3 regions of the Mycobacterium sp. NPDC050551 genome follow, and region 2 is predicted to be linked to each of the others. Evidence: predicted binding sites of a transcription regulator. Region 2 holds the regulator's gene; each other region holds the start of a gene.
The links. The regulator LexA, encoded in region 2, represses DNA repair genes until DNA is damaged. The targets are predictions, from matches to a motif close to CGAACANNTGTTCG.
Positions count from the first base shown of each region.

Region 1: a site for LexA is predicted at 1,419-1,432, ahead of cofD (2-phospho-L-lactate transferase). Genes of this name have one in related genera too.
Region 3: a site for LexA is predicted at 1,156-1,169, ahead of AB0K11_RS03610 (error-prone DNA polymerase). Genes of this name have one in related genera too.

Region 1 covers NZ_JBFARC010000001.1:573,728-576,999, reverse strand. Annotated here, with positions in the region: gene AB0K11_RS02765 (coenzyme F420-0:L-glutamate ligase) at 1-193, opposite strand, end outside; gene cofD (2-phospho-L-lactate transferase) at 190-1,188, opposite strand; gene AB0K11_RS02755 (WhiB family transcriptional regulator) at 1,636-1,902, shown strand; gene AB0K11_RS02750 (metallopeptidase family protein) at 1,927-2,349, opposite strand; gene AB0K11_RS02745 (DUF3499 domain-containing protein) at 2,482-2,901, shown strand; gene AB0K11_RS02740 (phosphomannomutase/phosphoglucomutase) at 3,009-3,272, shown strand, end outside.
Region 2 covers NZ_JBFARC010000004.1:214,916-218,187, reverse strand. Annotated here, with positions in the region: gene nrdR (transcriptional regulator NrdR) at 1-302, opposite strand, end outside; gene AB0K11_RS17510 (peptigoglycan-binding protein LysM) at 460-909, opposite strand; gene lexA (transcriptional repressor LexA) at 1,134-1,847, shown strand; gene AB0K11_RS17500 (hypothetical protein) at 1,852-3,272, opposite strand, start outside.
Region 3 covers NZ_JBFARC010000001.1:755,716-758,987, reverse strand. Annotated here, with positions in the region: gene AB0K11_RS03620 (APC family permease) at 1-263, shown strand, start outside; gene AB0K11_RS03615 (DUF4239 domain-containing protein) at 289-1,065, opposite strand; gene AB0K11_RS03610 (error-prone DNA polymerase) at 1,183-3,272, shown strand, end outside.

The DNA.
Region 1 (3,272 bases), on a different contig from region 2:
GGTCGGCAGGCGCGGCGACGATGCGGCCCTCGCACTTGGACACCACCTTGCTGGTGACCACCACGACGTCGCCGTCGCGCAGCCACGGCGCCGCCGCCGCGAGTGCGGCGGCGAGGTCGTCCCCGGTGCGGAACTCCGGCAGCCCGGGCACCGGCAGAAGCTCGACCGCGGCGGCGGATCCGTGCTCGGTCACAGCGTCAGCCCGGCCAGGTCGAGGGCGGCGCGCACCATGTCGGCGGTGGTGGCCGGGTCGGTCATCAGCAGGGGAACGGCCCGCACGTCGACGCCCTCGATCGCGGCGTCGTCGCCGGTGTGCACCAGCCAGCCGTCGAGCAGGCCGACACCCGAGCGCGCGCCGAAGTGTCTACCGACGGCTTCGGAGGTGGACTCGACGCCGATCACCGAGAGGCAGCGGTCGGCCATGCCGCGCAACGGCTTTCCGGCGATGATCGGGGAGTAGCCGATCACCTTGGCCTGCGTCGAGCGCAGGGCGGCGCGGATGCCTCCGACGGCGAGGATCGGTCCGATGCTGACCACCGGGTTCGACGGCGCGAGCAGCACCACGTCTGCATCGGCGATCGCGTCGGTGACGCCGGGGGCCGCGGTGGCCGCGTCGGCGCCGACGAAGGCGAAACTGTGCGTCTCCACATTCGCCCGGTAACGCACCCACCATTCCTGGAAGTGGATCGCGCGCCGCTCGCCTGCCGCCTCACCCGGGCCGGGGTCGGTGATCACGACGTGGGTCTCGCTGCGGTCGTCGCTCACCGGCAGTAGCCGCGCGCCCGGCGCCCATCGCACGCACAGCGCCTCGGTGACCTGAGAGAGCGGGTAGCCGGCGCGCAGCATCTGGCTGCGCACCAGGTGGGTGGCCAGATCCCGGTCGCCGAGCCCGAACCAGTCGGGTTGCACGCCGTAGGCCGCCAGTTCCTCCTTCGCATGCCACGTTTCGTCGCGGTGACCCCAGCCCCTCTCGGGGTCGATGCCGCCGCCCAGGGTGTACATGCAGGTGTCGAGGTCGGGACAGATCCGCACGCCGTGCATCCAGGCGTCGTCGCCGACGTTGACCACGGCGGTCAGTTCATGTCCGGAGGGCTCGCCGGTGGCGAACTGCCCGAGTCCCAGCAGATGCTGCACACCGAGCAGGAAGCGCGCGCCGCCGACTCCGCCGACCAGTACGGTGACCTTCACATCGATCGAGATTAGGCGCTCCCGCTGCCGTCGCCGCGACCGCCCGTGGCCCGCGGTGCGAACGACCAAGATCACAAACGAGACACGCCGACGTCACGGCGCGCCGTATGCCGGTCACGGGATGGTATGAATTTCTGTTCCAGCGCTTGACCCCGGCAGCTAACGCGTGTCTAATCACATCAGTGTCATTCCCGGTTGGCCGGCCGAAATCGGTGTCGCAGACCGAGATTCGATCACTTGTTCGAATTGAATTGGTCGCACATTGCCATCGTGGGGCTCCCAGTGTATCTACGACACCGAGTGAGGAGGCGGGAAATGTCCTTTGAGAGTAGCGATTTCGATCGAGTGGTCCGGTTCGACAACCGGCTGCTCGGCGCTGTCGGCAGCATGCCGCAGATCGATATCATGCAGGCGCCGACGGCGGCCGCAAGCCGGCCGCAATTGAGCCTGGTCCCCGACCAGGCCGACGAATGGGAAGTTGATCCGGCAACTACCGAGGATCAGTGGCAGGAGCGCGCGCTGTGCGCGCAGACCGACCCCGAAGCGTTCTTCCCGGAGAAGGGTGGCTCGACCCGCGAAGCCAAGCGGATCTGCCTGGGCTGCGAGGTGCGCGACGAGTGCCTCGACTACGCACTGGCCCACGACGAGCGGTTCGGCATCTGGGGCGGCCTCTCCGAACGCGAACGCCGCCGCCTCAAGCGCGGCATCATCTAGTACCGACCTGGCCCGCGACGGGCCTCACTCGTCCTCGATCGTCGGGTCGATGACAGTGGGTTCGACGCCCAGGAATGTGGCCACCTGCGCCACCAGCACCTCATGCAGCAGCTCGGCGAGTTCGTCGGTGTCTTTGGCCCGGCGCTCGATCGGCTTGCGGAACAACACGATTCGCGCCCGGGTGGAGTTTCCCCGGACATCGACGCCGGCGGGTATCAACCTCGCCAGTGCAATCGGCCCGTCGGCCACCACCTCCGGCGGCCACTGAACACTCTCGGGATCCTTCGGTGATATCCGTGGGATCTCGTCCACCGCGACGTCGAGTGTGGACACCCGGTCGGCCCAGCGCCGCTCGATCGGCTCGTAGGCCTCCAGCACCGCCATGTCGAATCGCTCGGCGCGGCTGCGCCAACCCGGCACCGACGGCGGCAGCAGCGGGCCGCGCATCTCCCGGCCGCGGCGTGCTCGCCAGCGATTCCGTTCGGCCACGGTCACCGATCGTAACGGTTCGAGATCGGCCGCCCCGATGCTGCGCGTGTCCGGTGCCGCGGGGCGGCGGTGCGCGATAGCCTCTCGATCGTGAACGTTCCCCGTCGCTGCTGCCGGCCCGGGTGCCCTCACTATGCTGTGGCGACGCTGACCTTCGTGTACTCGGACTCCACCGCCGTGGTCGGGCCGCTGGCCACCGTGAGCGAGCCGCATTCCTGGGACTTGTGCGTCGGCCACGCCAGCCGGATCACCGCACCGCGGGGCTGGGAGCTGGTTCGCCACGCAGGCCCGCTGCCCACCCATCCCGACGAGGACGACCTGGTCGCCCTGGCCGACGCGGTGCGCGAGGGGCGTGAGGTGGCAGCGCCGATGAACGGTGTGGTGGCCGGTTTCTCCGATCCGTCCACCGGGGTCGCAGGCGGTGCGTTGATGGCGCCACCCGCCCGCCGGCCCGATTCGACCGGGCGTCGGCGCGGCCACCTGCGGGTGTTGCCGGACCCCGGCGAGTAGCCCCGAACCCAGCGGCTGCCGGCGGAGCGACGAGCCCGGCGATAGCCGCTGATCCGTCATCCCCCGACGGCTAGGCTGGCGCAGAAGATCCCGTCACGAGGAGTGCTATGTCCCGGCCGGCTGCGGCGGTTAACCGCGTCATCAAGGCGTATGACGTGCGTGGCCTGGTCGGTGACGAACTCGACGAGGCGTTCGTCGCCGACGTCGGCGGTGCCTTCGCCCGGCTGATGGCCGCCGACCCGGCAGTCCACCAGGTGGTGATCGGCTATGACATGCGGGAGAGCTCGCCCGCGCTGGCCGCGGCGTTCGCCGACGGCGTGGTGGCCCAGGGTCTCGACGTCACCCGGATCGGCCTGGCGTCCACCGATCAG
Region 2 (3,272 bases):
GGGATCTCCGGTGAGCCCGCCGCCCGCACGGCGTCCTCGACCTGCTGGGCCAGTAGGTTCAGCGCATCGTCGTCGACCTGACGCCCCTGGCAGGCGCGCCGTACACCCTTGATGACCTTCTCGCGGCTGAACGGCTCGGTGACGCCGCTGCGCTTCACCACCGCCAGCACGGCCGTCTCCACCGTGGTGAAGCGGCGGCCACACTCGGGACAGGACCGCCGCCGGCGAATGGCCTGGCCCTCGTCGGTTTCGCGGGAATCGACCACCCGCGAGTCGGGATGCCGGCAGAAGGGGCAATGCATCGTCGCTCCTTCGCCTCGTCGACCGGTACGCACGTCGAACCACTCTGAGCGTACCTGCGCGGCGCCGGGACGACCCATCGGCGTCGCGGTCGGCGCGCCTCGACGAGGCGCTGCCACTCCCCTTGCGCAGTACGGCGATTCACCGTGCACGACGCGGTCAGCCCACCGGGGCGATCAACGTCTGGCCGGCGTCGACCGCCGCCGAGTCCAGCGCGTTGAGTTCCCGGATGCGATCGACGACCGCCGCCACCGGCGCCTCGGGCGCCACCCGCTGCGCCACCTGATGCAGTGACTCGCCGGTCTGCACCTGTACCACCGCCAGTTCCGCAGGCACCTGCGCCGGCGTCCCGACCACCCCGCCGAGCTGCGCCACCACGCCCAGCCACACCGTGATCGCCGCGGCCACCAGGGCCAGGCCCACCGTCGCCAACGGGGTGATCGGCCTGCGCCGGTGCGACGCCCGCGACACCAGCACGCCCGTGCCGCGGTACTGGACGGGGCGCCCGCCGGGGCGGGTGGACTGCGGCCGCCTGCGCACCTGCGGCGGCCGGCACACAGCCCGGTCGACCGGTCGCATCTCACTCTGCCGGGGTTCCACGATTGTCATCTGCCTGCCCTCTCCGCCGGTGGTCGTTCGCTACTGTGTTCGAAACATACTCGCTCAGGTGTTCGATGGATAGAACATGTGATCGAACTGTTGCGAAACGATAGAGCAGGCCACCGACAAGTCCCCGGACGCGATCCAGGGCGGCCCCCGGCGACGCCCATTCCCCGCGACACACCTCGAACACATGTTTGATCAACGGGCGTCGGGCGACTACATTCGGCTGCATGAGCGACGACAGCAGGGACATCGGCGAAGGCGGCAGCGCACCGGCGAGCACCGGCGGGCGGCGCACCCTCGACACCCTCACCGAACGACAGAGCACCATTCTCGACGTGATCCGGGCGTCGGTCACCAGCCGCGGATACCCGCCGAGCATCCGCGAGATCGGCGACGCCGTCGGCCTGACGTCGACGTCCTCGGTGGCCCACCAGCTCCGCACACTGGAGCGCAAGGGCTACCTGCGCCGCGACCCGAACCGGCCGCGCGCGGTCGACGTCCGCGCCTCCGACGATCCCGCCACCGCGGTCGTCACCACCGACGTCGCCGGTTCGGACTCACTGCCGGAGCCGACGTACGTGCCGGTGCTCGGCCGCATCGCCGCGGGCGGCCCGATCCTGGCCGAGGAAGCCGTCGAGGACGTGTTCCCGCTGCCCCGCGAGCTCGTCGGCGAGGGTTCACTTTTCCTGCTCAAGGTGGTCGGCGAGTCGATGGTAGACGCGGCGATCTGCGACGGAGACTGGGTGGTCGTGCGTCAGCAGAACGTCGCCGACAACGGCGACATCGTCGCGGCCATGATCGACGGCGAGGCGACGGTCAAGACGTTCAAGCGCACCCGCGGGCAGGTGTGGCTGATGCCCCACAATCCGGCGTTCGACCCGATCCCCGGCAACGACGCGGCGGTGCTCGGCAAGGTCGTCACCGTGATCCGCAAGATCTGACTGCTCAGTCCGCTCTGACGAATCCGTTCGTACGGGCGAATTCCTCGCTGGCGAACCATAGTTCGGCCACCGTGTCCTGATACCCGGGGCTCTCCGGCGACCAGTACAGACCCGATCGGGTGTCGGCCTTGATCGGGTATCCCTCCGGTGGCTCGTTCGAGCCGTCCACCGGTAGATGGATCGCGGTGCGGCCCGGCGTCGGCTCGTCGATGTCGATCGCCGCATGCCTGCCGCTGGGCGTCTCGTCCACCACCTCCACCCGGGTGGGCGTGGTGTCGACGTCATCGGAGTTCTCCTGCAGCGCGGCCTCGAACGCCGGTGCCGTCGTCGCGAGCCCGGCCGACGCAACCAAGGGCGAAGCGGCACCGCCGGCTTCGGTCGCCCGCGGATCCCATGGACTGGCCGAGCCGGCCGGTTCCGGCACCGCGGCGCCGTCATCGCCGTTGTCCTCGCGCCCCGCATACGGCCGATCGCCGTACAGCGCATCGTCGTCGTGGTGCGGATCGTGGTGTGGCTCGTCGTGATGTGGCTCGTCGTGGGGTGCGTGTTCGTGATTCAGGTCGTCGTACCAGCCGTCACCGGCCGCGCCGAACGGCCCGTCGTCGCCGCGCCCGTCTTCGCGATGCCCGCGCCTGCGGCTGAGCACCACCGCGCCGACGACGAGGCCGATGAGTGCGAGGACCGGGATGAGCGCCAGTAGCCACCAGAGATTCCACTGGTCCCACGGCCGCTCGAACCACCGCTTGGAGTCGGTGTCGGCGGACTGCCCACCGGCCGGTGCCTGCGACTGCTGCTGGCCGGGCACCTCGAGGCCCGCCAACTGAGAGGCCAGGCCGGCTGGTTCGGTGGTGAACTTGCCCGTGCTGCGGTCCCACGACACTGCGCCGCCGCTGAACCGCTGCGTGACCACCTCGCCGTTCTCGCTCTGGTCGGCCATCGGAGCGCCGAGTTCACCCGTCGCGCCGCCGAGCTTCGACCATGCGGCGTTCATCGCTCCGCGCACGATGACCGGCCCGTAGTCCGGAGTCCAGTAGATGACCGGCTTGTCCTCGGCGGCGAAGGTGCTGACCCGGCTGTTGACGCCCAGGCCGCCGTCGGCCTCGTTGCTCGTCGGGAAGCCGAGATCGCCCTCCGGCCCGCCGACGCTCTCGTACTTGTCGAGCACCTGGCCGGACACGACGTTGGCGCCGGTGGCCGGGGTGTAGAAGATCTTTCCGCCGGCGAAGTCCTGCCCGACGCCGTCGGCGCCGATCGTGTACTGCTCGCCCTCCTTGGCGCCGAGCGGACCCAGCGCGCCGCCCGCGGCGCGGCGTGCGGCATTGATGGCCGACGTCGCGTCCTCGGGCACCTGGAGACCGGCCAACTGCCCGGCCAGCTCGGGCGGCACCGTGGTGTAGGCCTTGCTCTTGCGGTTCCACGTCAGTT
Region 3 (3,272 bases), on a different contig from region 2:
CGGTCTTCAAGTTCCTGTTCCCGTTGCTCGGCGGACTCGTGCTGGCCGCGGTGTTCGTGATCTCGGTGCGGGAGAGCATGAATCCCGAGAACGGCAGCGGCACGTCGATCGGCGGTATCGGCCTGGTCTTCTACATGGGCTTCGGCATCCTGCTGCTCGGCGCCGTGCTGATGCTGGTCTGGCGGGTGCGTAGCCCCGGGTTCTTCCGGGGGGAGACGCTGCGACGCGACACACCGGCGCCGGTGGACACTCCGGTCGGTTAGGGCGGCGCGAGCGCCGGGTCGGCGACTACTCCGACCACACCTGCAGCACCGTCACGTACGGGGCGGGTTCCACCGAGAGCGCGCCGACGTAGGGGTGCTCGAGGGCGAAGATGAGGTACATGACGAAGCCCAGCAGAGCCGCCGTCAGCCCCACTGCCAGCGCGTGAACCAGGAGGTCGCGGGTGCCGAACAGGAAGGTGAACGCCATCACCACGCCGCCGCCGCCAAGCAGCAGGACCCAGAGCTCGCCGGGGACCGACGCCTCGCCGGTCGACACCCGCATCTTCCGGTTGGCGCTGAGGTCGTTCAACCGGACGATCGCGTGATCGAAGAAGGCGATCTCGTTGCGGCTCTCCGGCTGCACCGTCAGGTAGGTCTCCCAGACGTCGGCCAGTTCGTCGGACTGCTCCTCGATGGTCTCGCCGCGACGCATGCGCGGGAACTCGTCGTCGATCACATCCCGGGTGTAGGCGATCAGGCTCTGCTGCACCGCGACGCGGGACTCCGCAGGCAGAGCAGCCGAGTCGCGGAGTAGATCGGCGATCGCACTGGCCTCGAGGCCGCTCGCGTCCTCGGCGTCACCGAACTGCTCCCACACCACCACCACGACGAACGCGACGAGGACGGCATAGAGGACGCCGGCGAGCTGGAATACCGTGCTGGACACCGCATTCGCGTTCTCGAGTCGGGTGTGGGAAACGGCCTTGCGGAACACGAGAAGGCCGCCGACGGAGAACCCGACGACGGCGGCGACCCACAGCAGACCGAGAATCGGCGCAGGAATCTGCAGCAGCCAGATCACACACGATTATGACCACGGACGTCGACCGACGGACGGCAAACACACCGCAGCGTCCGCGAGGGGTCAGAGGGTCAGCGCAACCGAGTCGTTCGAACGCGCGTTCGATACACTGGTCGGGTGGCGTGGAACGACGGGCCGTCGAACTGGCCGGAGATGGAGCGGGTGCTCAACAGCAAGCCCCGCCGCGCCGGCGCGCCCCTGGCCGAACCCACCGGCGACGGCGGTGACAGTCCGGCCTGGTCCAGCAGGCGCGGCGCCTACGAGCCGGTGGCGGAGAACCGGCTCGCCTCGTCGGTGCCGTACGCCGAACTGCACGCGCACTCGGCGTACAGCTTCCTCGACGGGGCCAGCACGCCCGAGGAGCTCGTCGAGGAGGCCGCCCGGCTGGATCTGCGCGCCATCGCGCTGACCGACCACGACGGGCTCTACGGGGTGGTGCGCTTCGCCGAGGCCGCCCATGAACTCGACGTGCAGACCGTGTTCGGCGCCGAGCTGTCGCTGGGCAACACCGCCCGCACCGAGGTGCCCGACCCACCCGGCCCCCATCTGCTGGTGCTGGCCCGCGGACCCGAGGGCTATCGCCGGTTGTCGCGCGAGATCGCCAGGGCCCACCTCGCGGGCGGGGAGAAGGGCAAGCCGCGCTACGACTACGACACGCTCACCGAGGCGGCGGGCGGTCACTGGCACATCCTCACCGGCTGTCGCAAAGGCCATGTGCGTCAGGCATTGTCGCAGGGCGGCCCGGAAGCCGCAGGCGCGGCGCTGGCCGACCTGGTGGACCGGTTCGGCCGCGACAGGGTCAGTGTCGAGCTCACCCACCACGGCCATCCCCACGACGACGAACGCAACGCCGCGCTGCTCGAGCTGGCACCGCGCTACGGTCTGGGCGTGGTGGCCACCACCGCGGCGCACTTCGCTGCGCCTTCGCGGGGACGGCTGGCCATGGCGATGGGGGCGATCCGGGCCCGCAACTCGATCGATGACGCGGCGGGTTGGCTGGCGCCGCTGGGCGGATCGCACCTGCGGTCGGGTGAGGAGATGGCGCGGTTGTTCGCGCACTGCCCCGAAGCGGTCCTGGCCGCCGCCGACCTCGGCGAGCAGTGTGCGTTCGGGCTGACACTGATCGCCCCGCAGCTGCCGCCCTTCGACGTCCCGCCGGGGCACACCGAGGACAGTTGGCTGCGGCATCTGGTGATGACCGGGGCCCGCGACCGGTACGGGCCGCCGGAGCGGGCGCCGCTGGCCTATCACCAGATCGAACACGAGCTGAGGGTCATCGAAGAGCTGTCCTTCCCCGGCTATTTCCTCGTGGTGCACGACATCACCCGGTTCTGCCGGGAGAACGGCATCCTGGCCCAGGGCCGCGGCTCGGCGGCCAACTCCGCGGTCTGTTATGCCCTCGGCGTCACCAACGTCGACCCGGTCGCGAACGAGTTGCTGTTCGAGCGGTTCCTGTCCCCGGCGCGGGACGGGCCGCCCGACATCGACATCGACATCGAGTCCGATCTGCGCGAGCAGGCCATCCAGTACGTCTACCAGCGCTACGGCCGCGACTACGCCGCCCAGGTCGCCAACGTCATCACCTACCGCGGGCGCAGCGCCGTGCGCGACATGGCCCGCGCGCTCGGCTTCTCCCAGGGGCAGCAGGACGCCTGGAGCAAGCAGTTCGGGCAGTGGGGCAGACTCGCGGACACCAAGCACGTCGAGGGCATCCCCGAGCAGGTGATCGACCTGGCCCAGCAGATCTCCAATCTGCCGCGACACATGGGCATCCACTCGGGCGGCATGGTGATCTGTGACCGGCCGATCGCCGACGTGTGCCCGGTGGAGTGGGCCCGCATGGAGAACCGCAGCGTGTTGCAGTGGGACAAGGACGACTGTGCCGCAATCGGTCTGGTGAAGTTCGACATGCTCGGGCTGGGGATGCTCTCGGCGCTGCACTACTGCATCGACCTGGTCGCCGAGCACAAGGGCATCGACGTCGACCTGGCCCAGCTCGACCTCTCCGAGCCCGCCGTGTACGAGATGCTGCAACGGGCCGACTCGGTCGGCGTGTTCCAGGTGGAGTCGCGTGCGCAGATGGCCACCCTGCCGCGGCTCAAGCCGCGGCTGTTCTACGACCTGGTGGTCGAGGTGGCGCTGATCCGGCCCGGGCCGATCCAGGGCGGGTCCGTGCACCCGTACATCAAGCGGCGCAACGGCGAGGA